DNA from 4 places in the Enterobacter kobei genome. Region 1 is predicted to be linked to each of the others. Evidence: predicted binding sites of a transcription regulator. Region 1 holds the regulator's gene; each other region holds the start of a gene.
The links. The regulator PurR, encoded in region 1, represses purine synthesis genes. The targets are predictions, from matches to a motif close to CANGCAAACGTTTGCNTG.
Positions count from the first base shown of each region.

Region 1 (7,811 bases):
TAATGCAGGCACCCCGCTGACCACCAGCGCTACGCCGCTGATGACCGTGGACGTGTGGGAGCACGCTTACTACATTGATTACCGTAACGCGCGCCCGAACTACCTGGAGCACTTCTGGGCACTGGTCAACTGGGACTTCGTCGCGAAGAACTTCGCCGCGTAAGAGAGACGCAGAAGGGGTCCCCCTTCTGCGTTATTTTTATTATTCCGCCGTGCAAACGGCTTCTGGCTGTTTTCGGCCGGACATCATCACCAGCAGCAGGCCGAGAGCGGCAATAATCGCCCCCATCACCGGCACAAAGCTGTATCCCAGACCGCCAGAAATGACGGCGCCGCCCGCCGCAGCACCCAGGGCGTTCCCCAGGTTAAACGCACCGATATTCACCGAAGAAGAGAGTCCCGGCGCCTCGTGGGCGACACGCATCACGCGCATCTGCAGCGGCGGCACCACGGCGAAGGTGGCTGCGCCCCAGACAACCATCGCGATGGCCGCGCCAAACTCGTTACGCGCCAGCCACGGAATCGCGATCATGATGGCAATCAGCAAGGTTAAAAAGCCTTTCAACGTTCCGGCCACTGAACGGTCAGCAAATTTCCCGCCAAGGTAGTTACCCATTGAGAACCCTACGCCAATCAATACCAGCATCGCGGTAATAAAGATCGGGGTTGCATGGGTGATATCGTGCAGCACCGGTGAAATGTAGGTATAGAGCGTAAACATCGCCCCGGCCCCCAGCACGGTGGTCAGCAGTGCAGAAAGCACCTGCGGGCGCACCAGTACCGACAGCTCTTTGCGCACGTCCGGACGTTCACCCGCGCTGCCTTTCGGCAGGGAGAAGAACAAGGCCACCATCGCCACCACGCCCAGCCCGGCGGTTGCCAGGAATGACATACGCCAGCCGATCGCTTCACCCAGCCAGGTCGCAGCCGGTACGCCGCCAATGTTGGCAATCGTCAGCCCCATAAACATGGTCGCCACGGCGCTTGCCTGCTTATGTTTCGGCACCACGCTTGCGGCCACGACCGAGCCCAGCCCAAAGAACGCGCCATGGTTCAGGCTGGTCAAAATGCGCGACAGCATCAGGGTGGTGTAGTCAGGTGAAATGGCAGAGAGCACGTTGCCCAGGGTGAAAATCGCCATCAGGAAAATCAGCGCATTACGGCGCGCGCGGTGTGAAAGCAGTAGCGTCATCAGCGGCGCCCCCACCATCACGCCGATGGCATAAGCGCTGATTAACATCCCGGCCGCAGGGATCGAGACATCCACGCCCCGGGCGATAACAGGCAGTAACCCCATCGGGGAGAATTCGGTGGTGCCAATCCCAAAAGCGCCAATCGCCAGGGCAAGCAGGGGAAAATTGATTTTCATGCGTCAACTCCGGATGCCGTGTCATGTCGTGACACAGAACAAAGAAGCGGAAAGCATGACATCAATCACAAAAAATGAGAAGTTAACAAAATGGCAAAAGATTTTTGCCTGAGAAGTAACAATCCGGTAAACCGGGAGGGAGAAGATTCTCCCTCCGCGTAAATCAGTGCAGCACAGCCGTCAGGCCAGCCGCCACAATCAGCGCCAGCACAACGATGGTGGTGAACAGCGAAAACTTCAGATCGGAACTCATCAATTTTTCTCCTTTTAATCCCCCCACGAAAAGTGAGCTTGCTCATTTTTGCACAGTTTACGTCAAAAATCTTCCCGGATTTAAGCTGATAACCACTTTACCTCTTCCCCTTTTCATCAAGATAGGACAAAATTCCACGCTAAATTTATTAGCGTACCGGCCATTGACCCCCTCCTGACGTCCCGTGTCGTTTTCCTGGCGTACCGCAATCTAAAATTGCGTGATAAGGGTGAGAGAAGGCAAACGTTTACCTTCAAGTATTTCAGGAGTTTAGGATATGGTCTGGAGTGACATTTAATGGCAACAATTAAAGACGTAGCAAAACGCGCAAACGTTTCCACTACAACCGTATCACATGTAATTAACAAAACCCGCTTTGTGGCGGAAGAGACGCGCAACGCCGTCTGGGCAGCAATCAAAGAGCTGCACTACTCGCCAAGTGCGGTTGCGCGCAGCCTCAAGGTGAATCACACCAAATCGATTGGTCTGCTGGCGACCAGCAGCGAAGCGGCCTATTTTGCTGAGATCATTGAGGCGGTAGAGAAAAACTGCTTCCAGAAAGGCTATACCCTGATTCTGGGCAACGCGTGGAACAGCATTGAAAAACAGCGAGCCTATCTCTCCATGATGGCGCAGAAGCGCGTGGATGGCCTGCTGGTGATGTGTTCCGAGTACCCGGAATCCGTACTGTCGATGCTTGAAGAGTATCGCCATATCCCGATGGTGGTGATGGACTGGGGTGAAGCCCGTGCGGATTTCACGGATTCCGTTATCGACAACGCCTTTGAAGGCGGCTATATGGCGGGCCGTTATTTGATCGAACGCGGTCATCGTGAGATTGGCGTGATCCCGGGTCCGCTTGAGCGTAACACCGGCGCAGGTCGTCTGGCTGGCTTTATGAAAGCGATGGAAGAAGCACTGATCACCGTGCCAGAAAACTGGATCGTACAGGGTGACTTTGAGCCGGAATCAGGCTACCGCGCGATGCAGCAGATTGTCTCCCAGCAACATCGTCCTACCGCCGTTTTCTGCGGGGGCGACATCATGGCGATGGGCGCGCTCTGTGCGGCCGATGAGCTGGGTCTGCGCGTCCCGCAGGACATTTCCGTGATCGGCTATGACAACGTGCGCAACGCGCGCTTCTTTACCCCTGCGCTGACCACCATTCACCAGCCGAAAGATTCGCTGGGTGAAACGGCCTTCAACATGCTGCTCGACAGGATCGTCAACAAACGTGAAGAGTCGCAGTCCATTGAAGTCCACCCGCGCCTCATCGAACGCCGTTCCGTTGCGGATGGTCCGTTCCGCGACTACCGTCGTTAATCGCTTTACGGAGCCAGTCACACTGGCTCCCGTAACCATTCCCGGTTAAGCGTTTCGCTGTCCCCCAGATAATCCAGCAGCCAGGCCATAGCAGGTGAAACATCATTTTGTTGCCAGGTCAGACAGCAAGCCGCATCCGGGAACGGATTCTCCAGCGTCAGTTCAACCCACTCGCCGGTGTCGATTCGCGGGCGCGCAAAATGAACGGGCACCATCGCGACGCACAGCCCTGCACTGAGGCAGGTCGCCGACGATTCCCAGTCCGGGGCGACCACGCGACGCTGGTTATCCAGCAGCCAGGTGATACGCTTGGGCAGCGAGCGGGAGGTGTCCTCCAGCACCAGCGACGGCCAGTTACGCAGGGTATCGTCGCTTAACGGCCCCTCCATGGCCGCCAGGGGATGATCGCGTGCCACTACGCATTTCCAGCTCAGCATCCCCATATCGCGAAAGGCATAGCGTCCCCCAACCGGAATCGCCTGCGTCGCCCCAATCGCCATTTCTACCCTGCCGTCCGACAGCGCGTCCCACACGCCGTTGAACACTTCCTGCGAAACACGCAACTCAACGTCAGAAAAATGACGATAGAAATCGACGATCATTTGCCGGGTGCGTTCCGGCTTCACGATATTATCGACCGCGATGGAAAGATGCCCCCGCCAGCCGTTAGCGATCTGCTGACACTGTTCGCGGGTGATCTGCATTTTTTTGATAACAGAACGCCCTTCTTTCAAAAACCACGCCCCGGCAGGCGTTAATTCCACATCACGATGTCGCCGTTCGAACAGCGGAACGGCCAGCCACTCTTCTAGCTGACGCACCGTATAGCTGATTGCCGACGGGACGCGGTGCAGTTCCTGCGCTGCTCCGCTAAAGCTGCCGTTACGCGCGACAGCATCGACCACTTCAAGAGAATAATCTGACCACATTTTCTGCCTGCAAAAAATTTGAATGCACCCGCCAAATATTAGCGTTTCACAAGCCGCTTTGCACTCCCTACACTCTGCGCCAATGTACACCTGCCTCCTCAGGAGAAGAAAATAATGCAACCCAGGAAAGGTTTTTTAGTCTGGCTCGGCGGCTTAAGCGTGCTGGGCTTTTTAGCCACCGATATGTACCTGCCGGCTTTCGCCGCCATGCAGGAAGATCTGCAAACCCCTGCCGCCGCGATCAGCGCCAGCCTGAGTTTGTTCCTCGCCGGTTTTGCCTTCGCGCAGCTGCTCTGGGGACCGCTCTCGGATCGCTTTGGCCGCAAGCCGGTACTGTTGCTGGGTCTGGCCATTTTTGCCGTGGGCTGTCTGGGGATGCTATGGGTTCGCGACGCCACCTGGCTGCTGGTACTGCGGTTTATTCAGGCAGTCGGCGTCTGCGCCGCAGCCGTCACCTGGCAGGCGCTGGTCACCGACTACTATCCGGCGAACCGTACAAACCGAATTTTCGCGACCATTATGCCGCTGGTGGGGCTTTCCCCTGCCCTCGCCCCGCTGCTGGGTAGCTGGATCCTCGCGCATTTCGACTGGCAGGCCATCTTTGCCACGCTGTTTGCCATCACGCTGGTACTGATGCTGCCGGCGTTTGCCCTTAAGCCCGCGCATAAAAAAGAGGCGCATGCCGACGCCAGCCCAATTACCTTTGCCTCCCTGCTGAGCGCCAAAGCGTATCGCGGTAATGTGCTGATTTATGCTGCCTGCTCGGCGAGCTTCTTCGCATGGCTGACCGGTTCACCCTTTATTCTGCACGATATGGGCTACAGCCCGGCGGCCATCGGTCTGAGCTATGTTCCGCAGACCATCGCGTTCCTAGTTGGCGGGTACGGCTGTCGCGCGGCGCTGCAAAAATGGGAAGGCCAGCAGATGCTGCCGTGGTTGCTGGTGCTGTATGCGTTGAGCGTTATCGGGACCTGGGCCGTCGGCTTTATTCCCGGCGTCGGTCTGGCTGAAATTTTGATTCCATTCTGCGTAATGGCCATCGCGAACGGCGCGATATACCCTATCGTTGTGGCGCAGGCGCTTCGTCCCTTCCCGCAGGCGACAGGCCGTGCGGCCGCACTTCAGAATACGCTGCAACTGGGGCTGTGCTTCCTGGCCAGTCTGGTGGTCTCGGCGCTGATTGCCACACCGCTCCTGACCACCACCAGCGTGATGCTGGTTACCGTTGCGCTGGCCGGCATGGGCTATCGTATGCAGGCAGCCGCGCAGCGTGCGCAGGATAACCGCGCGCAGGCAGAAACGTCACATGCGTAATTACTGCAAAAATTATGTAACTTTTCGGTGATTAGGTTGCTAACAATTTTCTATTGAATCACCAAATTTTGCGGCCTATACTAAATTTGGTTCGATTAAATACGATAAATATTAAGTGTTAACGGGAGCCGGAGTGCTCCCGTTTTACCATGGAAGGCATTTCGGCAAGGGTTATCTCCCTTCCTCTGTTCTACGTCGGATACTAGCCTCGCGGTATATACCGTGAGATTTCTCACAAACCAAAAAAAGCGTCTACGCTGTTTGAAGGTTCTGATCACAGTAGGGTGATGGAGAAGCTATGAGTTCATCGTGTATAGAAGAAGTCAGCGTTCCGGACGATAACTGGTCCCGGATCGTCAGTGAACTGTTAGGTCGAGCAGGCATCACGATTAATGGATCATCGCCATCCGATCCTCAGGTTAAACATCCCGACTTTTTTAAACGCGTGTTACGAGAGGGATCGTTAGGCCTGGGAGAAAGTTATATGGATGGCTGGTGGGAATGCGAACGGCTGGATATATTTTTCACCCGCGTTTTGCGTGCTGGTCTGGAAAATCAACTCCCTCGCCATCTGAAAGACACCCTGCGCGTCGCCTCAGCCCGCCTGTTTAACCTGCAAAGTAAAAAACGCGCCTGGATCGTCGGCAAAGAGCACTACGACCTTGGCAACGACCTGTTCAGCCGTATGCTGGACCCCTTCATGCAATATTCCTGCGCCTACTGGAAAGAGGCATCGACGCTTGAAGAGGCGCAACAGGCCAAGCTGCGTCTGATTAGCGAGAAACTGCAGCTTGAGCCCGGAATGCGTGTGCTGGATATCGGCTGCGGCTGGGGTGGGCTGGCGTATTTTATGGCGAAGCACTATGGCGTCAGCGTCGTCGGCGTCACGATTTCAGCAGAACAGCAAAAGCTGGCGCGAGAACGCTGCCAGGGTCTTGATGTTGACATCCGGCTGCAGGATTACCGTGACCTGAACGAACAGTTTGATCGTATTGTCTCCGTGGGTATGTTCGAACATGTTGGCCCGAAAAACTACGACACCTATTTTGACGTCGTGGATCGCAATTTGAAACCAGACGGCATTTTCCTGCTGCACACCATCGGGTCTAAGCGCACCGACAACAACGTCGACCCGTGGATCAACAAATACATCTTCCCGAATGGCTGTTTACCGTCCGTGCGCCAGATTGCCAACGCCAGCGAGTCCCATTTCGTGATGGAAGACTGGCATAACTTTGGCGCGGATTACGACACCACATTGATGGCATGGCATGCACGTTTTCAGGAAGCCTGGCCGGAGATTGCGGACAACTACTCTGAACGATTCAAGCGGATGTTTAGCTATTATCTGAATGCCTGCGCGGGGGCGTTTCGCGCGCGAGATATTCAGCTCTGGCAGGTTGTTTTCAGCCGAGGGATTGAGCACGGCTTGCGGGTCGCCCGCTAAAAAAATAACCCCGGTTACCCGGGGTTATTTTTTATTCGTCTTCTGTGCTCGTTATTATTGCCGCTTCTTTTGCCGCCAGCACGCGCTCAACCGTATCCACTACCGCCTGGGTTTGCGGATCGATTTCGATATTCACGCGATGCCCGAGTTTTTTCGAACCCAGCGTGGTGCGTTGCAGCGTTTCAGGAATTAAATGCACGCAAAAACGCGTTGCCGTCACTTCTCCAACCGTCAGGCTAATCCCATCAATGCCAATAAATCCTTTATAGAGGATGTATTTCATTAATGACGGATCCTGCATTTTGAACCAGATTTGACGGTTATTTTCCGATGTCACGATTTTCGCCACTTCAGCCGTGGTCATGATGTGCCCCGACATCAGATGGCCGCCAATCTCATCACTGAACTTCGCCGCACGCTCAACGTTGACGGTATCACCTACAGCCAGCTCGCCCAGATTAGTAATACGCAGGGTCTCTTTCATTAAATCAAAGCTGATCTTGTTGCCATTAATTTCGGTGACGGTCAGACAGCAGCCGTTATGAGCAATCGAGGCGCCGGTTTCGATGCCATCAAGCATATATTCCGGCAGCTCTACAACATGCGTACGAAAATTAGGTTTTTCATCAATGGACACCACTTTGGCAGTGCCCTGCACAATACCAGTAAACATGCTTACAACTCCTGTTTTCTCCGGACGGTGGTTACACCGTTTAATCCCACCACAATAACAGTTGGAAAAAGAGGTTGCCAGCGGAGCGCATTTTCTGGCGATTTTTTCACTAGATAAATAGCTAAGGAAGGTGCGAACAAGTTCCTGATATGAGATCATCATATTCATCCGGAGCGCATCCCAGAGGGACATCATGAGCCATCAACTCACCTTCGCCGATAGTGAATTCAGCACTAAGCGCCGTCAGACCCGAAAAGAGATTTTCCTCTCCCGCATGGAGCAGATTCTGCCATGGCAGAATATGACCGCTGTCATCGAGCCGTTTTATCCCAAGGCGGGCAATGGCCGACGGCCCTATCCGCTGGAGACCATGCTGCGTATTCACTGCATGCAGCATTGGTACAACCTGAGCGACGGTGCCATGGAAGATGCCCTGTACGAAATCGCCTCCATGCGCCTGTTTGCCCGATTATCCCTGGATAGCGCCCTGCCGGATCGCACCA
Region 1 is NZ_CP017181.1:1,997,139-2,004,949, reverse strand. Features, by position in the region: gene sodB (superoxide dismutase [Fe]) at 1-163, shown strand, start outside; gene BFV64_RS09640 (MFS transporter) at 203-1,369, opposite strand; gene cydH (cytochrome bd-I oxidase subunit CydH) at 1,533-1,622, opposite strand; gene purR (HTH-type transcriptional repressor PurR) at 1,920-2,945, shown strand; gene punR (DNA-binding transcriptional activator PunR) at 2,963-3,874, opposite strand; gene punC (purine nucleoside transporter PunC) at 3,989-5,188, shown strand; gene cfa (cyclopropane fatty acyl phospholipid synthase) at 5,487-6,635, shown strand; gene BFV64_RS09610 (riboflavin synthase) at 6,667-7,308, opposite strand; gene BFV64_RS09605 (IS5-like element ISKpn26 family transposase) at 7,502-7,811, shown strand, end outside.

Region 2 (7,811 bases), 980 kb from region 1:
CGGTGTCGCCGCCAGTGAGCAAACGCTGATCCAGGTCCAGAAAACGTTACAAGAAGAAAAAATTACCGCTAAGTCTGTGGCTCTGGAAGAGGGTGCAATTCTTGCTCGCTTCGACACCACCGACACGCAGCTCCGCGCTCGCGAAGCGCTGATGGGCGTGCTGGGTGACAAATATGTCGTGGCGCTTAACCTTGCTCCTGCAACCCCGCGTTGGCTGGCTGCGCTGAACGCAGAGCCGATGAAACTGGGTCTTGACCTGCGTGGTGGTGTTCACTTCCTGATGGAAGTGGATATGGATACCGCGCTCGGCAAGCTGCAGGAACAGAATATCGACAGCCTGCGCAGCGATCTGCGCGACAAAGGCATCCCTTACACTACCGTGCGTAAAGAAGATAACTACGGTATGAGCATCACGTTCCGCGACAGTGCGGCGCGCGATCAGGCTGTAGATTACCTGACCCAACGTCACCGTGACCTGGTCATCACCTCTCAGGGCAGCAACCAGCTGCGCGCGGTGATGACCGATGCGCGTCTGAAAGAAGCGCGTGAATATGCCGTTCAGCAGAACATCAACATTCTGCGTAACCGTGTAAACCAACTGGGCGTGGCTGAGCCGCTGGTACAGCGTCAGGGTGCTGACCGTATCGTGGTTGAACTGCCGGGTATTCAGGACACTGCGCGTGCGAAAGAGATTCTGGGTGCGACCGCAACGCTGGAATTCCGTCTGGTTAACTCTAACGTCGATCAGTCCGCTGCCGCAGCAGGCCGTATTCCGGGTGACTCCGAAGTGAAACAGACCCGCGAAGGTCAGCCCGTTGTGCTGTACAAACGCGTCATTCTGACTGGTGACCATATTACCGACTCCACTTCCAGCCAGGACGAATACAACCAGCCGCAGGTTAACATCTCGCTGGATAGCGCGGGTGGTAACATCATGTCTAACTTCACCAAGGACAACATCGGTAAACCGATGGCCACCCTGTTCGTGGAGTACAAAGACAGCGGTAAGAAAGATGCGAACGGTCGTGCAGTGCTGGTGAAAGAGGAAGAGGTGATTAACATCGCCAATATCCAGTCTCGTCTGGGTAACAGCTTCCGTATTACCGGTATTAGCAACCCGAACGAAGCGCGTCAGCTCTCTCTGCTGCTGCGTGCCGGTGCGCTGATTGCGCCAATTCAGATTGTTGAAGAACGTACCATTGGTCCAACGCTGGGGATGCAGAACATCCAACAGGGTCTGGAAGCGTGTCTGGCCGGTCTGGTGGTCTCTATCCTCTTCATGATCTTCTTCTATAAGAAGTTTGGTCTGATTGCGACCAGTGCGCTGGTCGCCAACCTGGTGCTGATCATCGGCATTATGTCCCTGCTGCCAGGGGCGACGCTGACCATGCCGGGGATTGCGGGTATCGTTCTGACCCTTGCGGTGGCGGTCGACGCCAACGTACTGATTAACGAACGTATCAAAGAAGAGTTGAGCAACGGTCGCTCTGTTCAGCAGGCGATTGACGAAGGTTATAAAGGCGCGTTCAGCTCTATTTTCGATGCGAACGTAACAACACTGATTAAGGTTCTTATCCTGTATGCAGTGGGTACTGGCGCGATCAAAGGCTTTGCGATTACTACCGGTATCGGTGTCGCAACGTCAATGTTTACCGCTATTGTCGGCACCCGTGCCATCGTGAACCTGCTGTACGGCGGCAAGCGCGTCAAAAAGCTGTCTATCTGAGGAGTGCGTTGTGGCACAGGAATATACTGTTGAACAATTGAACCATGGCCGTAAAGTCTGGGACTTTATGCGCTGGGACTACTGGGCCTTCGGCATTTCAGGTTTACTGCTGATTCTGTCCATCGTCGTTATGGGCGTGAAAGGCTTTAACTGGGGTCTGGATTTCACCGGTGGTACGGTTATCGAGATCTCCCTGGAAAAACCGGTCGATATGGACCAGATGCGTCTGTCTCTGCAGAAAGCCGGCTTTGAAGAGCCGCTGCTGCAGAACTTCGGCAGCAGCCGTGACATCATGGTGCGTATGCCGCCGGTACACGATGCTAACGGCAGCCAGGAGCTAGGCAGCAAGGTTGTTAACGTGATTAACGAAACAACCAGCCAGAACGCGGCGGTCAAGCGTATTGAGTTTGTCGGCCCGAGCGTGGGTGCGGACCTGGCGCAGACCGGTGCAATGGCGCTGCTGGTGGCGCTGATCTCCATCCTGGTGTACGTCGGTTTCCGCTTCGAGTGGCGACTGGCGGCCGGGGTGGTTATCGCCCTGGCGCACGACGTGGTGATCACCATGGGGGTTCTGTCGCTGTTCCACATTGAGGTTGACCTGACCATCGTGGCATCTCTGATGTCCGTTATCGGTTACTCACTGAACGACAGTATCGTGGTATCTGACCGTATCCGTGAAAACTTCCGTAAGATCCGTCGCGGTACGCCGTACGAAATCTTTAACGTGTCGTTGACCCAGACGCTGCACCGTACCCTGATCACCTCCGGTACCACTTTGATGGTGATCCTGATGCTGTTCCTGTTCGGTGGCCCGGTACTGGAAGGCTTCTCGCTGACCATGCTGATTGGTGTCTCCATCGGTACGGCGTCGTCTATCTACGTCGCATCCGCACTGGCATTGAAACTCGGCATGAAGCGCGAGCACCTGCTCCAGCAGAAGGTTGAGAAAGAAGGGGCGGATCAGCCGTCCATTCTGCCGTAAGGCGTCGAATAGCGTGTTATCGAAATCCCGGTCGGTTGACCGGGATTTTTTTTATCTGCTCCTGACAAACACTCCTGACAAACACTCCTGACAGTATGCTGTCAGGAGCCCTGTCGTAGACTCTTTTCGAACCCAAACAACAGTCAGGAGGATGTATGAAAAGTGTGATTAACTGGTTTGAAATTCCCGTGGTAGATATGGATCGCGCCATCAAATTTTATGAGCCAGTCATGCAGGTCCAGCTGAGACGTGAGAAAATGGACATGGCAGAGCTCGCGGTATTCCCGCATGACGATCCGGCCACCGGCGGCGCGCTGGCAAAATTTGAGGGCGTTTCGCCGTCGCAGCAGGGCGCTATTATCTATCTGCATACGGATAACCTGACGGCTACGCTCGATCGCATTGCCTCCGCGGGCGGCGAGTGCGTGTTTGGCCCGCTGGAACTGCCGGATGGTATTGGCACCATTGCTTTGTTTATCGACAGCGAAGGTAACCGCGTCGGCCTCCATCAACCTGCCTGAGAGCGTAATACGATATGACCCGACGCGCTGACCGTTTGTTTCAGATTGTGCAAATCCTGCGGGGCAGGCGTCTGACGACGGCAGCGCATCTGGCGGACAGGCTTGGCGTCTCCGAGCGCACGGTCTACCGCGATATCCGCGATCTGTCGCTCTCCGGCGTGCCGGTGGAAGGCGAAGCGGGAAGCGGATACCGGCTGATGTCGGGTTTTGATCTGCCGCCTCTGATGCTGACAAATAAGGAGTCTGAGGCGCTGATCGTCGCAATTCGCCTGCTCAAGACCTGGGGAGGAGAATCGCTGTCGCGCGAGCTGGAGTCGGCCCAGGAGAAAGTGCTGGCGATCCTGCCTGAGGAGAGTCGTCGAAAGGCGGAGCAGACGCGGATTTATGCCCCGGATTTCTGCATGCAAAGCCACTCCCGCAGCGATTTTGACATGATTCATCAGGCAATTTCCGCCCAGCACGTGCTGGCGTTGCATTACCGTGATGAAGCCGGGCAGCTTTCAAAGCGTGAGGTTCAGCCGCTGGGCTTGTTCTTCTGGGGAGAGCGTTGGCTGCTGGCGGCGTGGTGTGAACGGCGCGATGACTATCGCTGTTTCCGACTCGACAGATGTCTCAATATCGTGCAGACGGAGAGACGGTTTAGCGAAAGTGCGGACAGGTCTCTGGCGGATTTTTTGCGCAAGGTTAAGCAATAAAAAGCCAGCTCTTGAGCTGGCTTTTTTGCCCGGCGGCGAGGTAAAAGCAAAACGGCAACGTATGTTGCCGTTTTTAGTATTTGTTCCCTCTCCCTGTGGGAGAGGGGCAGGGTGAGGGCATCAGCCCGCACAGTCCCGCACGGGTTAGAAGTTGTAACCCACGACCAGGTAGCCACCCCATCCGGTAGAACGAACGCTGAAATCGCCGTTGCCGAAGTTCAGGCTGGCATCGTCGTTCCACTGACCACCGTTGTGCCAGTAACGCGCAACCACGGAATAGTGCCAGTGATCGTAGTTCAGCGCCAGGATGTGGCTGGACGCGATAGAATCATTGGTACGTGCTTTCTTACCGTTCAGATCGCGGAAGTCGTTATCGCCCAGGTCTGAGCCCCAGTCAAAGTTGGTGAAGCCGATATAGCTCAGGTTGCCGCCCCACAGCTGAGTGATTGGCACAAAGTATTTCACTTTGAAACGGTAGCCGTCCCACTCGTTTTCGTTTGCCGCACCGTAGTTCTGCCACTGGTACTTAGCATAAACGTTCAGGGACAGGCTCATTGGCAGGCCAGTATCGATGTCCGTACCCAGACCCATGTACCAGGTGCTCTGACGACCGGACTTGTTGCGGCCCATATCGTAGATGTAGTTGTTTGCGAAGTACCACTCTTTGAACGGACCAAAGCTCAGATCGGTACCGGTCAGCTTGTCGATAGAGAAGCGTGGTTCGATTTCCATAAACAGCGGAGAACCGTGGTTCCAGATACCTTTTGCATCGGTGTTACCGCCGAAGAAGACCGGAGCATCCATGTAGCCGTAGAAATCAAACCAGTCTTTCTTGGCAAATGCTTCGTATTCCAGGTAGGTGTCGTTGCGGATCTGTGGTCCGAAACGGGTGTGATAGCTACCAACCACGTTAACGCTCTGGTGCCACCAGTCGGAGAGATATTGTGGTTTGTCGTTTTCCGCTGCGTTAACAGTGAAAGAGGAGGACAGTGCCAGCACGGCGCCAGCTGCGAGTAATGTTTTTTTCATAATCATGCCACTGATTGAAATTCCCTTCCGGGAGTGAAAAATGCGCGAATTGCGTTTCTAAATATTTCGTGTTTCTGCGGAGCCTATTATAGGAATCCTTGCTCACAAAAATATGTGTTGTTTCACATATCTATCACACGCGTAATCGATTGCGTTCACGTTTGCGTACTTTAAACGGCCGGGATTGTAGCGGCAATCATTTATGTTGCCAATCCATACGAAATGTAAATGTTAGCGGAGTGACATTTCACTCCGCTCAGAAGGAAGGGTTTACTGCGCGGCGGGTTGGATGTCGTGAATGCGGATAAAGCCTAACTGTTCTGGCGTAAGGCCGCTTAACTGCAGCGGAATATCCACATCACTGGGCGCTAAAACGCTGGCCGGGGCGGTGAAGAGCTGGTTCTTCACGTTCACTTCCTGGTAATTCTCCGTCGTGCCCTGGATCTGTCCCCACTCAACGGTGCCGCTAAAAGCGGGCAGCGGATCGTTGGATTCTCCCTGAATGCGCAATGTTGCGCGCGTACCATCTGCATTCGCTGCCACATTGACCAGCGACATTTTCAGCGTGCCAATCTGGCTATTCAGCCGCGCAGGTGTGTTCGCGCCAGGCAGCAGGTATACCCCGCTGCTGGATTTGGCGTTCAGCGCGTTTTGCTGGGTGATCTTCACCGTTTCTTTGTTCAGTTTGTCCATCGCCGTATTAAGTGTATTCACACTCTGTTTCATCTGACGGACTTCGGTTTGCTGTGCACAGGCACTGAGGGTGAAGAGGCTCCCCACCAGTAAAATTCTCAGGTAACGTCTTGTCATAGCGTTTATTTCCTTGAAATAACGGATCTCCCTAATGGTAGCCAGCAACGTGCCGTCAGACATAGATCCTTTGTCTCAAAAAGCTCTTCCTTTGTTGTCAGGCCAGATCAGGGTAAAATGAAACTCAGTTAACCGGATAACAGGGATACCGTATGCATTGCCCATTCTGCTCCGCTGTGGATACCAAAGTCATCGACTCGCGTCTTGTAGGCGAAGGGTCATCCGTACGCCGTCGTCGGCAGTGTCTGGTGTGCAACGAGCGTTTTACGACCTTTGAGGTTGCTGAGCTGGTAATGCCGCGCGTGGTAAAAAGTAACGATGTGCGCGAGCCGTTTAACGAAGAGAAGCTGCGTAGCGGGATGCTGAAGGCCCTGGAAAAACGTCCCGTCAGCGCGGATGACGTCGAAATGGCGTTAAACCACATAAAATCTTATCTTCGTGGTCTGGGCGAGCGCGAGGTGCCAAGCAAGATGATCGGCAACCTGGTGATGGAGCAGCTGAAAAAGCTCGATAAGGTCGCCTATATCCGCTTCGCCTCTGTCTACCGCAGTTTCGAAGATATCAAAGAGTTTGGCGAAGAGATCGCCCGCTTACAGGATTAAGCTCATGCAGGATGAGATTTACATGGCGCGAGCCATGAAGCTGGCGCAGCGCGGGCGTTTTACTACCCATCCCAATCCGAACGTCGGGTGCGTGATCGTTAAAGATGGCGAGATCGTGGGGGAGGGGTTCCACTATCGTGCCGGCGAGCCGCACGCCGAGGTCCATGCGTTGCGGATGGCAGGTGAGAAGGCACGCGGTGCCACCGCCTACGTAACGCTGGAGCCCTGCAGCCACCACGGGCGTACCCCACCGTGCTGCGACGCGCTGATTGCTGCGGGGGTTTCCCGCGTGGTGGCATCGATGCAGGATCCGAATCCGCAGGTTGCCGGACGCGGTCTGTATCGCCTGCAGCAGGAAGGCATTGACGTCAGTCATGGGCTGATGATGCAGGACGCCGAAGCGATCAACAAAGGCTTTCTGAAGCGCATGCGCACCGGGTTCCCGTATATCCAGCTTAAGCTGGGCGCCTCGCTGGACGGTCGTACGGCGATGGCAAACGGTGAAAGCCAGTGGATCACCTCGCCCCAGGCAAGGCGCGATGTGCAACGTCTTCGCGCGCAAAGCCATGCTATCCTCACCAGCAGTGAAACCGTTCTGGCTGACGATCCGGCTATGACCGTGCGCTGGGACGAACTGAATGCCGATACTCAGGCGCTTTACCCGCAGGAGAACCTGCGTCAGCCGCTGCGTATTGTCATTGATAGCCAGAACCGCATAACGCCGGAACATCGCATCGTGCAGCAGCCGGGTGAAACCTGGATTGCCCGTACCAAAGAAGATACGCGCGAATGGCCAGAGGGCGTGCGTAGCATTATGGTACCTGAGCACAACGGTCGCCTCGACTTAGTGGTGCTGATGATGCTGCTCGGCAAGCAGCAGGTGAACAGCATCTGGGTAGAAGCGGGACCCACGCTCGCGGGTGCGCTGTTGCAGGCCGGGCTGGTGGATGAACTGATTGTATACGTTGCGCCTAAACTGTTAGGCCACGACGCGCGCGGCCTGTTTGTGCTGCCTGGCCTTGAAAAACTGGCCGACGCACCGCAACTCACATTCAGCGAGATTCGTCCTGTAGGCCCGGATGTCTGCCTCCATTTAACGACAGCGTAATTGCTCCTGAAATAGGGAAGCAGTGCGCAAAGTATTATGATAAAATCCGCCCCCCTGCGGGGCCAAATGAACCCGTAAAGGAAGAGTATGAACATTATTGAAGCTGCTGTAGCTACCCCGGACGCTCGCGTCGCCATCACCATTGCGCGTTTCAACAACTTCATCAACGACAGCCTGCTGGAAGGTGCGATTGACGCCCTGAAACGTATCGGTCAGGTGAAAGATGAGAACATTACCGTTGTTTGGGTTCCAGGCGCTTACGAGCTGCCACTGGCAGCGGGCGCGCTGGCGAAAACCGGTAAATACGACGCGGTGATCGCGCTGGGTACTGTTATTCG
Region 2 is NZ_CP017181.1:1,019,143-1,026,953, forward strand. Features, by position in the region: gene secD (protein translocase subunit SecD) at 1-1,726, shown strand, start outside; gene secF (protein translocase subunit SecF) at 1,737-2,708, shown strand; gene BFV64_RS04810 (VOC family protein) at 2,864-3,229, shown strand; gene BFV64_RS04815 (helix-turn-helix transcriptional regulator) at 3,244-3,924, shown strand; gene BFV64_RS04820 (nucleoside-specific channel-forming protein Tsx) at 4,069-4,953, opposite strand; gene BFV64_RS04825 (SadB/YajI family lipoprotein) at 5,224-5,763, opposite strand; gene nrdR (transcriptional regulator NrdR) at 5,916-6,365, shown strand; gene ribD (bifunctional diaminohydroxyphosphoribosylaminopyrimidine deaminase/5-amino-6-(5-phosphoribosylamino)uracil reductase RibD) at 6,370-7,473, shown strand; gene ribH (6,7-dimethyl-8-ribityllumazine synthase) at 7,561-7,811, shown strand, end outside.
Region 2: the regulator PurR is predicted to act here: its motif matches at 5,092-5,109, upstream of BFV64_RS04820 (nucleoside-specific channel-forming protein Tsx).

Region 3 (7,811 bases), 1.9 Mb from region 1:
GGCGGGAAAACGAGGTTCAGCACAATAGCGGTGATACCGCCCGCGGCGATGCCGGAAGAGAGCAGGTTTTTCACCCAGTCAGGGGCAAACTGCAGGATCAGTGGTTGCTGAGAAACGCCCAGACCCACGGCCAGCGACAGCGCGATAATCATGATCGCCCGGCGGTTCAGCGGTTCGCGGGAGACGATACGCACCCCGGACGCTGCGATAGTCCCGAACATCACCAGCGTTGCGCCACCCAGCACCGGCTCAGGAATGTGCTGCACAAAGCCGCTCACCGCCGGGAACAGGCCGAGGACGATCAGCATCAGCGCCACCACAAAACCCACGTAGCGGCTGGCGACGCCGGTCAGCTGGATCACGCCGTTGTTCTGGCCGAAGCAGGAGTTCGGGAAGGTATTGAATACCGCAGAAACAAACGAGTTCAGGCCGTTCGCCAGCACGCCGCCTTTCAGGCGCTTCATGTACAGCGGGCCGGACACCGGCTGCTCGGAGACGTCGGAGGTAGCGGTGATATCGCCGATGGTCTCCAGAGAGGTGATCATAAAGACCAGCATCAGCGGCAGGAGCAGACCCCAGTCAATGCCCAGACCGTAGTACAGCGGCGTGGGGACGGTGATCAGCGCGCTGTTGGTCGGTACGGTGTTCTCCGGCAACATGCCCAGCGCCCACGCCAGCAGATAACCGGCTGCCATGGCGATCACCAGAGAAGCCACGCGCAGGTAAGGGTTACGCTGGCGGTTAAGCAGAATAATGATCGCCAGCACGACGCCCGCCAGCAGCAGGTTTTTCGGCGCGCCGAAGGTATGGTCGCTCATTGCGGCATAGCCGCCGCCGATGGAGGTGAGGCCGACCTGAATCAGCGACAGGCCGATAATCATCACCACCACGCCGGAGACCAGCGGGGTAATGACGCGGCGCGCCAGATGCAGCACGCGGGAGATGACCATCTCCGTGCAGCTTGCCAGCATCAGGGTGCCGAACAGCGCCGCCATCATGGTCGGGACATCCGCACCGCCGGTTTTCAGGGCTGTGCCGCCCATGATCAGCGGTGCCACGAAGTTAAAGCTGGTACCCTGGATCGACAATAATCCCGACCCCACCGGACCCCACGCTTTAATTTGAATAATTGAGGCCACGCCAGAGGCGAAGAGGGACATACTGATGATGTGCTGCGTATCCTGCGCCGGTAAACCGAGCGCCTGGCAGATCAGCAGCGCCGGGGTGATCACCGCGACAAACATCGCCAGAAGATGCTGGCAGGCCGCGAAAAGCGTCTGAGGCAGTGGCGGGCGATCTTCAAGGCGGTAAATCAGTTCGCTATTTTGCTTCTGCGCAATCGGTTGCGCATCAGGCGACTCTATGGTGTTAACGGACATCGGCGGCAATCCCACGGTGGAAAAGCGGGCATTTTATCTGACCACCTGGTAAAAGCAAACGATTGCCAGCAAAAAAAGGGAAGAAAATCTGCCGTTGTGAGCAGGTTTTCTACAACCCGTCGGGAAAAAAAATTACACTTTTTGCGCCGGTGGCTCATGAAGAGCGCAAACCGGCCAGGATAACGCCGCGTGTGTATGGAACACGCGCATAACAGGAGCCTTTTATGATTCATCTCGATACGTTGTCGACCCTTGTTGCCGCAACGCTGGTTCTGCTGCTTGGTCGCAAGCTGGTACATAGTGTTTCCTTTCTGAAAAAGTACACCATTCCTGAACCTGTCGCCGGTGGCTTGCTGGTGGCGCTGGCCCTGCTGGTACTGAAAAAAAGCATGGGCTGGGAAATTGATTTTGATATGTCCCTGAAAGATCCGCTGATGCTGGCCTTCTTTGCCACCATCGGCCTGAACGCCAACCTGGCGAGCCTGCGCTCTGGCGGTAAGGTGCTCGGCGTATTTCTGATTGTGGTGGTGGGACTGCTGCTGATGCAAAACGCCATTGGCATCGGCATGGCGACGCTGCTGGGGCTGGATCCGCTGATGGGTCTGCTGGCGGGTTCGATTACCCTGTCAGGCGGCCATGGTACTGGAGCCGCGTGGAGTAAGCTGTTTATCGAGCGTTACGGCTTTGAAAACGCAACGGAAGTGGCGATGGCCTGCGCAACCTTTGGTCTGGTGCTGGGTGGCCTGATTGGCGGCCCGGTGGCCCGTTATCTCGTTAAACATTCCACCACGCCGAATGGCAGACCGGACGATGAAATGGTGCCCACCGCGTTCGAAAAGCCGGATGTCGGGCGCAGCATCACCTCGCTGGTACTGATTGAAACCATCGCGATGATTGCCATCTGCCTGACCGTGGGCAAAGTGGTTGCGCAATGGCTGGCGGGTACAGCGTTTGAACTTCCGACCTTTGTCTGCGTGTTGTTTATCGGGGTCATTCTGAGCAACGGTCTTGCGCTGATGGGCTTCTACCGCGTGTTTGAACGTGCGGTATCGGTGCTCGGTAACGTCTGTCTGTCGCTGTTCCTGGCGATGGCGCTGATGAGCCTCAAACTGTGGGAGCTGGCCTCGCTGGCGCTGCCGATGGTGGCGATTCTGGCGGTGCAGGCACTGTTTATGGCGCTGTACGCCATGTTCGTGACCTGGCGCCTGATGGGGAAAAACTACGATGCAGCGGTGCTGGCAGCGGGTCACTGCGGGTTTGGTCTGGGGGCAACCCCAACGGCTATTGCCAACATGCAGGCGATTACCGAACGGTTTGAGCCATCGCACATGGCGTTTCTGGTGGTGCCAATGGTCGGGGCGTTCTTTATTGATATCGTCAACGCGCTGGTGATTAAGCTGTACCTGATGCTGCCGATGTTTGCCTGAGATCAGGCGTTAGAATAGCGCTCGGTTTCCGGCATCCAGCGCTCAATTAACGCTGCCGCCTGTTCGGGGTAGCGTTCATGAATATGGCGTGCGAGGCGCTGAACTTCCGGGATCATGGCCTGATCGCGCAGCAAATCCGCCACCTTAAATTCGGCATTTCCCGTCTGACGCGTGCCCAGCAATTCGCCCGGGCCGCGTATCTCAAGGTCTTTTTGTGCAATCACAAAACCGTCGTTGCTGTCACGCAGCACCTGCAAACGCATCTGGGCAGTTTTTGAGAGCGGCGCTTTATAGAGCAGCACGCAGTGGGAGGCCACTGCGCCACGCCCAACGCGCCCACGCAGCTGGTGGAGCTGAGCAAGGCCAAGACGCTCCGGGTTTTCGATGATCATCAGGCTGGAGTTGGGGACGTCGACGCCCACTTCAATAACCGTCGTCGCGACCAGTAAATGCAGCTCACCCTGTTTGAACGCCTGCATCACCGCCTGTTTTTCGGCAGGCTTCATGCGCCCGTGAACCAGACCCACGTTTAGCTCCGGCAGCGCCAGCTTTAGCTCTTCCCACGTTGCTTCAGCAGCCTGCGCTTCAAGCAGTTCTGACTCTTCAATCAGGGTGCAGACCCAATAGGCCTGACGCCCTTCGTGGGTACAGGCGTTGCGCACGCGGTCGATGATATCGCTGCGGCGCGTATCCGGTATGGCGACCGTCGTGACCGGCGTACGCCCCGGCGGCAGTTCATCGATGGTGGAGGTATCCAGATCGGCATAGGCGGTCATCGCCAGGGTGCGCGGGATTGGCGTGGCGGTCATGATCAGCTGATGCGGATGGAAGCCCTGCTGCAGCCCTTTTTCCCACAGCGCCAGACGTTGATGCACGCCGAAGCGGTGCTGTTCGTCGATAATCACCAGCGCAAGGCCGTTAAACTGTACCTGCTCCTGGAAGATAGCGTGTGTGCCGACAATCATCTGCACCTGGCCGCTGGCGATGGCGTCCTGCTGCGCAAGACGCGCTTTGCCTTTTTGCTTCCCGGCAAGCCAGCCTACCTCAATCCCGAGCGGCGCGAACCAGGCGCGGAAATTATTGGCGTGCTGTTCAGCCAGCAGCTCAGTCGGCGCCATCAGCGCCACCTGTTTACCGTGGGCAATCGCGCGCAGTGCTGCCAGGGCGGCAACCAGCGTTTTACCGGACCCGACGTCGCCCTGCACCAGGCGCATCATCGGCACGTCGAGGGCCATATCGCGTTCAATCTCGGCCGTTACGCGCGCTTGAGCGCCGGTCGGCTTAAACGGCAGAGTGGCCAGCAGCTTATCTTTGAGCGCATCATTCTGGCTTAACGGCTGAGCGTGGAAACGCTGCGCGCCTGCGCGAAGCGCCAGCATGCTCAGGTTATGTGCCAGTAATTCCTCAAGGATAAGACGCCGTTGTGCGGGATGTTTGCCGCTTTCTAAATCGCTGAGCTGTAATGTGGGTGGTGGACGATGCAGTGTGCGCAATGCCTCGGGCAGGCTCATCATGCCCTGTGCCAGCTCGGGGGCAGAAGTTCGGTAATCGCGCAGGTATCCAGCAGCTCCAGCGCCTGATCGGTGAGTTTACGCAGCGTTGCCTGCTTAATGCCTTCAGTCGTCGGGTAAACCGGCGTAAGCGTCTCCTGCAGTTCCGGTGTGCTGAGGTCGCCCTGCACGCGGTACTCCGGGTGGATCATCTCTGCGCCGTATTTACCGCGTTTGGCTTCGCCATAGGCCAGCACTCGGCGGCCTGTCGCCAGGCTGTTTTTCATCGCTGCGCTGAAGTTGAAAAAACGCATGGTGAGAATGCCGGTACCGTCGCTGATCTGACAGGTCATCATCCGGCGTCCACCAAACGTGATGTTGCAGTTCAGGACTTCGCCTTCAACGGTGGCGTAAATGGCAGGCAGCAGATCGCCAATTTTGTAGAGCTGAGTGCGGTCTTCGTAACGCAGAGGGAGGTGCAGGAGGAGATCCTGCACGGTATGCAGGCCAATTTTTGCCAGCTTACTGCTTTGCGCCGCGCCCACGCCCGTCAGGCTATTGAGCGGAATGGCATCCAGCAGGCGGCCTTTCATCAGTTACCCGGCGTACTGCATGGTGGACCACCACTCGGCATCGGCTTCAATTTCGCCCTGCGCGTTGACGTGGGGGTAAGGCAATTTTTTCTGCTTCGCGACGCGAGCCAGCACCGGATAACCGCCTTCAAATAGCAGGCGCTGCTGTTCCTCTTCAGGCAGCATACTGTTGCTGCGCTCGTACATTCCGGCGTTCTGGCGCTGGCGCTGCGCTTCATACAGAATCAGCGCAGAGGCAACCGACACGTTCAGAGACTGAACCATACCGATCATCGGGATGATGATGTCCTGATCTGCCAGATCCAGCGCTTCCTGGGTGATCCCGGTTTTCTCCTGCCCCATCAAAATGCAGGTTGGGCGGGTGTAGTCGATCTCGCGGAAATCTACAGCTTTAGCAGAAAGGTGAGTCGCAAGAACCTGCATACCGCGGCCTTTCAGGTGCGATACGGCTTCACCAATCGTCTGATGCGTTTTGACGGATACCCAGCTGTTGCTGCCTGCGGCAGCAGACACCATGTTTCGCATGCGGGTGCCCGGCCAGACGGCGTGCACTTCATGTACGCCGACGGCGTCTGCGGTACGAACGATAGCAGAGACGTTATGAGGCTTATGAACCTGCTCCATGCAGACCGTCAGGTCAGGCTGACGCCTGGCGAGCATTTCGCAGATACGTGTATAACGTTGTGAATTCATAAACCTAGTTTCGGTTTCGGGTAACTTTAATCACGTCCGGCATGACGCGGATCTTGCGCATAATATTCGCCAGATGCACGCGGTCGCGGGCGGTCAGACGAATAAAGGCGCTATAAACGCGGCCGTCTTTTTCTTCCGTATTCAGGCTCTGAATGTTGGACGAGGCCGTGTTGATCGCTGCCGTCAGGTTTGCCAGGGCGCCCTGGTGATTGAACATATCCACCTTAATTTCGGTGATAAATTCCTGCGCCGTCTCTTTGTCCCACTCGACCGCCATAAACTTCTCGGCTTCTTTCTGGTAGCCGCGAATGTTACGACAGGATTCATGGTGGATAACCAGCCCTTTGCCGGGGCTGACGTGCGCAATAATCGGGTCACCTGGGATTGGACGGCAACATTTCGCGAAGGTGATCAGCACCCCGTCCGCGCCTTTGATTGGCAGATGAGCGTGGCCGGATGCGCCTGGAGCAGAAGGTATCGCTTCGCCCTGCTGCAGGTTTTTCGCCACCACGACGCTCATGGCGTTACCGAGACCAATTTCCGCCAGCAGATCGTCCAGAGACGTGAGCTTCATGCGGTCGAGTTCGCGCTGGATATGCTCTGGTGGAATTTCAGCCAGCTTACGGCTACCACCCAGCGCGTGGTTGAGCAGACGGCGTCCCAGGCTGACGGAGTCGTCGCGCTTGAGGTTTTTCAGCAACTGGCGGATTTTGGCGCGCGCTTTGGAGCTCACCACAAAGTTCAGCCAGGCCGCGTTCGGACGTGCGCCCGGTGCGGTAATAATTTCTACCGTCTGGCCGCTGGAGAGCGGCTGAGACAGCGGGTAAGGCTGTCTGTCGACGCGTGCGCCCACGCAGGCATGCCCGATATCGGTATGTACTGCGTAAGCAAAGTCGACCGGCGTTGCGCCCGCAGGCAGTTCGACAATGCGACCTTCTGGGGTGAAAACGTAAATCTCATCCGGGAAGAGATCGGATTTCACGCTCTCGATAAATTCAAAGGAGCTACCCGCACTCTGCTGCAGTTCCAGCAGGCTCTGCATCCAGCGTTGGGCGCGGATCTGTGCAGTCGTGCTGCTTTCGCCACCGTGCTCTTTATACGCCCAGTGCGCGGCGACACCCATCTCTGCCATCTGGTCCATGTCTTCGGTGCGGATCTGCACTTCGACAGGCACGCCGTGTGGACCGATCATCGAGGTATGCAAAGATTGATAGCCGTTCGCTTTTGGAATGGCGATGTAATCTTTCATGCGCCCCGGACGCGGTTTGTAGAGGCTGTGCATCTGCCCCAGCACGCGATAGCAGGTATCGGCATCGTGGACGATCACGCGGAACGCGTAAATATCCATGATCGAGTGAAAACGCTGCTCTTTGAGCACCATTTTGCAGTAAATCGAGTACAGATGTTTCTCGCGACCGCTGACGCGGCACGGAATGCCCGCTTCCTGTAAACGCCCTTCAATTTCCGAGAGGATCTTTTGAATCATCTCTTTACGGTTACCGCGTGCGGCTTTCACCACCTCTTTAATGACGCGATAGCGGTTCGGGTATAACGCTTCAAAACCCAGCTCTTCCAGCTCGGTTTTAATGTGGTGAATACCTAAACGGTGCGCCAGCGGACTGTAAATTTCCAGGGTTTCACGAGCAATGCGGCGACGCTTGTCCGGGCGAAGTGAGCCCAGCGTGCGCATGTTGTGGGTACGGTCAGCGAGTTTGATGAGAATGACGCGGATATCCTGCACCATCGCCATAATCATCTTGCGGAAGTTTTCGGCTTGCGCCTCTTTCTTGTCGCGGAATTTCAGCTTATCAAGCTTAGAGACCCCTTCCACCAGTTCGGCAACGCTTTTGCCAAACAGCTGTTCCATATCCTGGTAGGTGGCAGGGGTATCTTCGATCACGTCATGCAGCAGAGCAGCCATCAGCGTTTCGTAGTCGAGTTTCATCTCGGCCAGAATGCAGGCTACCGCAACAGGGTGCGTGATATAGGGTTCACCGCTTGAACGTGTCTGGCCCTCGTGAGCGTCACGTGCAACGAGATACGCCTGCTGAAGACGCTTAATCTGGTCTTCAGGCAGGTAGGTTTGAATCAGTTGATTCAGGCTTTCAAACAGATACAAGGGCGACCCGCAGGTTTAATTAACGACGACCTTCAGCAATGGCGGTTACGGCCTGCAGTTCTGCGGCTTCCTGCTCTTGCTGCTCCTGGCGCTCACGCACGTCGAGGATC
Region 3 is NZ_CP017181.1:72,269-80,079, forward strand. Features, by position in the region: gene xanP (xanthine/proton symporter XanP) at 1-1,379, opposite strand, end outside; gene gltS (sodium/glutamate symporter) at 1,604-2,806, shown strand; partial or broken gene recG (ATP-dependent DNA helicase RecG) at 2,809-4,889, opposite strand; gene trmH (tRNA (guanosine(18)-2'-O)-methyltransferase TrmH) at 4,893-5,582, opposite strand; gene spoT (bifunctional GTP diphosphokinase/guanosine-3',5'-bis pyrophosphate 3'-pyrophosphohydrolase) at 5,587-7,701, opposite strand; gene rpoZ (DNA-directed RNA polymerase subunit omega) at 7,721-7,811, opposite strand, start outside.
Region 3: the regulator PurR is predicted to act here: its motif matches at 1,431-1,448, upstream of gltS (sodium/glutamate symporter).

Region 4 (7,811 bases), 370 kb from region 1:
GGGCGTTATATTCGCCCACTTCAATGTAGTCACCCTTCTCGCCCATCTTCTGGTACTGGTTTTTGCCCTTCTGACGCTCGCGGGTTTTCAGCACCAGCTTGTTCGGCGCAATGCCCAGCACGGCGATGGTGGCCGCAATCACGTCCAGCATACGCTGGCGCGCTTTTTGTGCATCAATGGTTTTTGGCGGAGCATATTCCTGAATGACAACCCAGTCGGCGTAGCGATCAACCGCCACGTTGTACTCCGGCAGGTCGGCATCGTACAGGCGGTAACATTCAATCCCTTCCTGTTTCGCCCACTTCTCGAATTTCTTCAGGTTCTTGCGCAGACGGTTGGCGTAATCTTCCGCCACGCCGGTTGGCTTACTGTCCGCCGCTTTTTCTGCCAGATGGTAGTTTTTCTGCACACAGTCCAGCGGACCGTTTTTTGCTTTAAACTGACGATCGGCGCGCAGTTGCAGACAGCTCAACAGCTCCGGCGACGCGCTGAACAGAGACAGATTCCAGCCGCCAAAATAGTCTTTCATATTGCGGCCCAGCAGGCTGTGCAGGGCGATCAGCGCCGGTTCGCTGTCCAGACGCTCACCGTATGGCGGGTTACTGATTACGGTACCGTACGGGCCTTTCGGCAGCGGGTTGGTCAGGTTCGCGACATCTTTCACGTCGAAGGTGACCAGCTCACCGATACCCGCTCGACGGGCGTTGCTTCGCGCACGTTCAATCACGCGCGGGTCGCTGTCCGAACCATAGAAATGCGAGGTGTACTCTGCCAGGCCTTTACGCGCACGGCTCTGCGCGTCATCTTTGACCTCTTTCCAGAGGGCTTCATCATGCTGCGCCCAGCCTTTAAAGCCCCAGTGACCGCGGTGCAGCCCTGGCGCACGGTCGGTAGCCAGCATTGCGGCTTCAATCAGCAGCGTACCGGAACCACACATCGGATCGAGCAGCGGTGTGCCCGGCTGCCAGCCGGAGCGCATCACAATGGCTGCGGCAAGGGTTTCTTTGATCGGCGCCATCCCGGTGCGATCGCGATAGCCACGTAAATGCAAACCCGCGCCGCTCAGATCGAGAGAAATGCTCGCCGTGTCGCCGTTCAGCCAGACGTTGATACGCAGGTCCGGATTTTCGCGATCGACATTAGGGCGTTCCTTATTCTTACGGGTGAAGCAGTCCACAATGGCGTCTTTCACGCGCAGCGCACCGTACTGACTGTTGCGGATCTCATCGTTCACGCCGTTGAAATGCACCGCAAAGGTGGCATTTGGGGTGAAGATCTCTGTCCAGTCGATCATCTGTACGCCGGTATAGAGGTCAAGGTCGCTATAGACCTTGCACTCCTTCATCGGCAGCATGATGCGCGATGCCAGACGGCTCCACATCAGGCTCTGGTAAATAAGCCGCGTGTCGCCCTCAAAATGGACACCACCCTGAACTACCTGGCACTCTTGCGCACCCAGGGCTTCCAGTTCAGTTTTTAACAGCTCTTCCAGCCCACGGGCCGTACTGGCAAACAGAGAATTCATATCGTCACTTTTACTCTTAGAAAATTGTCGCGCATTATAGCTAATATGGCGTGTATGTCATAAAGTTGAAGGCTTATTTTCATTTGCGGGAGTATGCAGTGGCGACGTTATCCAGGCTTTTTATTCATCCGGTGAAATCCATGCGCGGCATCGGCGTTTCTCACGCACTGGCAGACATGAGCGGATTTGCCTTCGATCGTATTTTTATGGTCACCGAGCCTGACGGTACGTTCATCACCGCGCGCCAGTTCCCGCAGATGGTTCGCTTTACCCCTTCCCCGCTTCATGACGGATTGCATTTGACCGCGCCGGACGGTTCCAGCACGGTGATTCGCTTTGCTGATTTTGCGCCCGTCGACGCGCCAACGGAAGTCTGGGGTAACCATTTTACCGCGCGCATCGCCCCGGAAGAGATTAACCGCTGGCTAAGCGGCTTCTTTTCCCGCGACGTGCAGCTGCGCTGGGTGGGGCCTGAACTGACGCGCCGCGTGAAGCGCCACGATGCCGTTCCACTCTCCTTCGCCGACGGCTTCCCGTTCCTGCTGACCAACGAGGCGTCGCTGCGTGATTTACAAAACCGCTGTAAGGCCAGCGTGCAGATGGAGCAGTTCCGTCCGAACCTGGTGGTAACCGGTGCCGATGCGTGGGAAGAAGACACCTGGAAAACGATCCGCATTGGTAGCGTCATCTTTGATGTCGTCAAGCCGTGCAGCCGCTGTATCTTTACCACCGTGAGTCCGGAAAAAGGGCAAAAGCACCCCTCTGGCGAACCGCTGAAAACGCTGCAATCGTTCCGCACCGCCCAGGATAACGGCAATGTCGATTTCGGCCAGAACCTGATCCCCCGCTCCAGCGGTGTGATCCGCGTGGGCGATGAGGTCGAAATCCTCGCCCGCGGGCCTGCGAGAGTGTACGGCGCCGGTCAGGAAGAAGAAAGCGTTGAAGTTGAGACGAACGTCGCCTCTGCCGTGGATATTCACTGGCAGGGCAAAATTATTCGTGGCAACAATCAGCAGGTGCTGCTGGAGCAACTGGAACAGGCCGGTATTCGCGTACCGTATTCTTGTCGTGCGGGAATCTGCGGATGCTGTCGCATCAAGCTGGTAGAGGGAGAAGTGACAGCGCTGAAGAAATCGGCAGTGGGAAACGACGGCACAATTCTGTGCTGTAGCTGCGTACCGAAAACATCCGTACAGCTGGAAGCTTAAACCGCCTGTTCGAGGCTGAAGGAATCGACACGCAGCTGTGGCTTCAGCCTGTCATTCATGACTTTGATCGCATCCCCTAACTGCATTACGCGCCCGGCAATCGTCACGCCGGGTTGCGCCAGCAGACAAAGCGCAGCATTTTCGCCCGGCTCCACCACTAACAAACTCACCTCTTCGGCGGTATCGCTCAGATTGACGCTGGCCGCATCACCCGTTGCTGGCGTCCAGTTCATGTCGTGCGGCAGGAAATGCCAGCTTTTCGGCATTTGCGGTTTCAGGAAACGAATCGCCACCAGCGCATTTAATACCAGCTCGGCACGCTGCTCTTTAGAGAGCACCAGATCGCGACATTTTTCTTCAAAGGAGAAATAAAGTGCAGCATCGTCAACGCAAAAGCCCGAGGGTGAAAACGCGTCCGGGGTTAACATTCGGCGGGCAAAACGAGAACGAAACAACATGCCATTGGCTAAATCGAGCATCATACGATCGTGCTCGTCGCAAAAATACCAGCGCCAGTTATCGTCAGGTTTAATTCGCATGTTTCTCTCCCGTCCCCAAACGTCCTGTACTAAAAATGTCCTGATTGTCGCTTCGTTTATAACATCATTAATAAAAGACCAGAATGTCTAAATAAGCAACAGTGACGGAATATAAAACAACCAGGGCTGGAAATAAAGCCCTGGTTGTCTGATTAAGAGAAAAGATTAGATATGCGTAACGATTTCTTTAATCAGCGGCGGTCCTTTAAAAATAAAGCCGGAATAGATTTGCACCAGCGATGCCCCTGCCGCCATCTTCTCGCGCGCAGCAATGACCGAATCGATACCGCCGACACCAATAATCGGCAAACGCCCTTTTAATTCTGCAGACAGAGCACGAATAATTTCGGTGCTTTTTAATTGTACCGGACGGCCACTTAACCCACCCGCTTCGTCACAGTTTTTCATTCCCTGAACGAGGGAGCGATCGAGCGTCGTATTGGTCGCAATAACACCATCAATATTATGGCGAACTAAACTGTCGGCAACCTGGATCAATTCTTCAGGCGAAAGATCCGGCGCGATCTTCACCGCGACCGGAACATATTTATGGTGGATCGCCTGCAGTTCATTTTGTTTATTTTTAATGGCGCTGAGAAGATCGTCCAGCGCTTCGCCATATTGTAAAGAACGCAGGCCCGGGGTATTCGGCGATGAAATATTCACCGCGATGTAACCGGCATAGGCGTAGACTTTTTCCATACAAATCAGATAGTCATCTTTACCTTGCTCAACCGGCGTGTCTTTATTTTTACCGATATTAATGCCCAGCACCCCATCGAAATGGGCTTTTTTCACGTTCTCGACCAGGTGATCAACGCCGAGATTATTAAAGCCCATGCGGTTGATCAGCCCTTCGGCTTCCACCAGGCGGAACAAACGCGGCTTATCATTTCCCGGCTGTGGACGCGGGGTAACGGTACCGATTTCAATGGAGCCAAAGCCCATTGCGCCCAGGGCATCAATGCACTCACCGTTTTTGTCCAGACCGGCCGCCAGACCCAGCGGGTTTTTAAAGGTCAGACCCATGCACTGCACAGGTTTTTCCGGCACATTCTGGCGCACCAGAGCCGCCAGAGGCGTTCCGGTAATGCGACGTAATTGCTGGAATGTCAATTCATGAGCGCGCTCAGGGTCGAGCTGGAAAAGGGCTTTACGAACGAAGGGGTAGTACATGAACTCTCCTGGATTCCCGGTGTGCAAACCGGGAGGGGATTATGGGCGATCCCGCTGCGAAAAGGAATTGACCTGCGGCAAAAAAATCAGCGTAAAACGCAAACGTTTACCTCCCGGTCTCTTTCTTATGCACTTTTTCGCATTTTAATTGCAGATAAATCATTTAGTGGAATAACCGCGCGGTGTCACACTCCTGAAAATTGTTATGAATGTTAGATAAAAGCAAACAATTGGTTATAAGGAGGAAGTATGCGCGTCATTACCCTGGCCGGAAGTCCACGATTCCCTTCGCGTTCCAGCGCCCTGCTGGAATATGCCCGTGAAAAGCTCAATGCGCTGGATGTGGAAGTGTGCCACTGGAATCTGCATAACTTCGAACCCGAAGATTTGCTGTACGCCCGTTTCGACAGCCCTGCGCTGAAAACCCTCACAGAGCAACTGAAAGAGGCAGACGGTTTAATCGTGGCGACACCGATCTATAAAGCCTCTTTTTCTGGCGCACTGAAAACCCTGCTCGATCTACTGCCGGAGCGCGCGCTGGACGGCAAAGTGGTGCTGCCGCTGGCAACGGGCGGAACGGTTGCCCATTTACTGGCGGTGGATTATGCCCTGAAACCGGTCCTGAATGCCCTGAAAGCACAAGAGATTCTCCATGGGGTTTTCGCGGACGATTCGCAGGTCATTGATTATCAACACAAGCCGCACTTTACGCCGAATCTGCAAACGCGCCTCGATGCTGCGCTGGAAACCTTCTGGCACGCGCTGCATCGCCGGGATATCCAGGCACCTGCGTTTGGCCAGCCTCAAGGAGTCGCACATGTTTAAAACCTTAACCCGCCTCGGGCTGGCTGGCCTGATGGCCTTGGCCGGGCTGGCTCAGGCCGCAGAAACAGCGCCGGACAGTTTACGCATTGGCTATCAGAAAGGCAGCGTCAGTATGGTGCTGGCAAAAAGTCACCAGCTTCTGGAAAAACGCTTCCCGGACACCAAATTTGCCTGGATCGAGTTTCCTGCCGGTCCTCAAATGCTGGAAGCCTTAAACGTAGGCAGTATCGATCTTGGTAGCACAGGCGATATTCCGCCGATATTCGCCCAGGCTGCTGGGGCGGACCTCGTTTATGTCGGCGTTGAACCGCCTAAACCGAAGGCCGAAGTCATTCTGGTGCCTGAAAACAGCGAGATTAAAAGCGTTGCCGACCTAAAAGGTCATAAGGTCGCTTTTCAGAAAGACTCCAGTTCACACAACCTGCTGCTGCGCGCTTTACAGGAGGCCGGGCTGAAATTCACGGACATTCAGCCCGTTTACCTGACTCCAGCCGACGCTCGTGCCGCGTTCCAGCAGAAGAATGTTGATGCCTGGGCTATCTGGGATCCGTACTACTCCGCAGCATTACTGCAAGGAGGCGTGCGTGTGCTGAAGGATGGCACGACGCTGAAGCAGACCGGCTCGTTCTACCTTGCCGCGCGTCCTTACGCGGAAAAGAATGGCGCATTTATTCAGAGCGTACTGGATACCTTTACGCAGGCCGACACGCTGACCCAAAGCCAGCGTCAGGAAAGTATTGCGCTGCTGGCGAAAACCATGGGCTTACCTGAACCGGTGATTGCGAGCTACCTCAGCCACCGTCCGCCGACCACCATTTCACCCGTGGATGCGCACGTCGCCGCGCTACAGCAACAAACCGCTGACCTCTTCTATCAAAACCGCCTGGTGCCAAAACAGGTCGATATTCGCGAACGCATCTGGCAACCCGCAGGCAAAGAAGGAGCTAAATCATGAGTCTGAATCTTTTCTGGTTTTTACCTACCCACGGAGATGGCCACTATCTTGGCACTGAAGAGGGTTCCCGCCCGGTTGACCATGGCTACCTGCAGCAGATTGCACAGGCGGCGGACCGCATCGGTTTCACCGGCGTGCTGATCCCAACCGGGCGTTCATGTGAAGATGCCTGGCTGGTCGCCGCGTCGATGATACCGGTCACCCAGCGTCTGAAGTTCCTGGTTGCGTTACGTCCAGGCGTGGTCTCCCCCACCGTGGCAGCGCGTCAGGCGGCAACGCTGGACAGACTCTCCAACGGCCGTGCCCTGTTTAACCTGGTGACGGGCAGCGATCCGCAGGAACTGGCAGGCGATGGCGTGTTCCTCGACCACACCGAGCGCTATGAGGCTTCTGCCGAGTTCACCCGCGTCTGGCGGCGCCTGCTTGAAGGTGAAACCGTCACCTTCGAAGGCAAGCATATCCACGTTCGTGACGCGAAACTCTATTTTCCGCCGGTACAACAGCCACGCCCGCCGCTCTATTTCGGCGGGTCGTCGGATGTAGCCCAGGATCTGGCTGCCGAGCAGGTCGATCTGTATCTGACCTGGGGCGAACCGCCTGAGCTGGTGAAAGAGAAAATTGCCCAGGTGCGCGCTAAAGCGGCCGCCCATGGCCGCAAGGTGCGCTTCGGTATTCGTCTGCACGTGATTGTTCGCGAAACCACTGAAGAGGCCTGGCGGGCGGCAGACCGTCTGATATCCCATCTGGACGATGAGACCATCGCAAAGGCGCAGGCCGCGTTTGCCAAAACCGACTCCGTCGGACAGCACCGAATGGCATCCCTGCACAACGGCAAGCGCGAGAAGCTGGAGATCAGCCCGAACCTGTGGGCAGGCGTTGGCCTGGTGCGCGGCGGTGCGGGCACGGCGCTGGTCGGGGACGGCCCGACCGTGGCAGCGCGGATTAATGAATACGCCGACCTCGGTATCGACAGCTTTATTCTCTCCGGTTATCCGCACCTGGAGGAGGCCTACAAAGTAGGCGAGCTGTTATTCCCGCATCTGGATGTGGCCATCCCGGAAATTCCGCAGCCACAGCAGCTTCAGCTGCAGGGTGAAGCGGTGGCAAACGAATTTATCCCTCGAAAAGCCGCGCAAAGCTAAGGAGTGACCATGTCTGCCACCTCACAAAAATGGCTGCTGCGCGCCGCGCCGTGGTTTTTACCCGTCGGCATTGTGGCTTTCTGGCAGCTCGCATCGTCCACCGGCTGGCTGTCGAGCCGTATTCTGCCCTCTCCTGAGGGCGTTGTAGAAGCGTTCTGGTCGCTGAGCGTCAGCGGTGAGCTGTGGCAGCATCTGGCGATCAGTTCCTGGCGCGCGGTGATTGGGTTCTCTATTGGCGGCAGCATCGGCCTGGCGCTGGGGTTGATCAGCGGTCTTTCCCGCTGGGGTGAGCGGCTGCTGGATACCTCCATTCAGATGTTGCGTAACGTGCCGCATCTGGCGCTGATCCCGCTGGTCATTCTGTGGTTTGGGATTGATGAGAGCGCGAAGATCTTCCTCGTGGCGCTGGGCACGCTGTTCCCGATTTACATCAACACCTGG
Region 4 is NZ_CP017181.1:1,623,465-1,631,275, reverse strand. Features, by position in the region: gene rlmKL (bifunctional 23S rRNA (guanine(2069)-N(7))-methyltransferase RlmK/23S rRNA (guanine(2445)-N(2))-methyltransferase RlmL) at 1-1,525, opposite strand, end outside; gene BFV64_RS07735 (YcbX family protein) at 1,624-2,733, shown strand; gene zapC (cell division protein ZapC) at 2,730-3,272, opposite strand; gene pyrD (quinone-dependent dihydroorotate dehydrogenase) at 3,438-4,448, opposite strand; gene ssuE (NADPH-dependent FMN reductase) at 4,698-5,273, shown strand; gene BFV64_RS07715 (sulfonate ABC transporter substrate-binding protein) at 5,266-6,228, shown strand; gene ssuD (FMNH2-dependent alkanesulfonate monooxygenase) at 6,225-7,370, shown strand; gene ssuC (aliphatic sulfonate ABC transporter permease SsuC) at 7,380-7,811, shown strand, end outside.
Region 4: the regulator PurR is predicted to act here: its motif matches at 4,544-4,561, upstream of pyrD (quinone-dependent dihydroorotate dehydrogenase).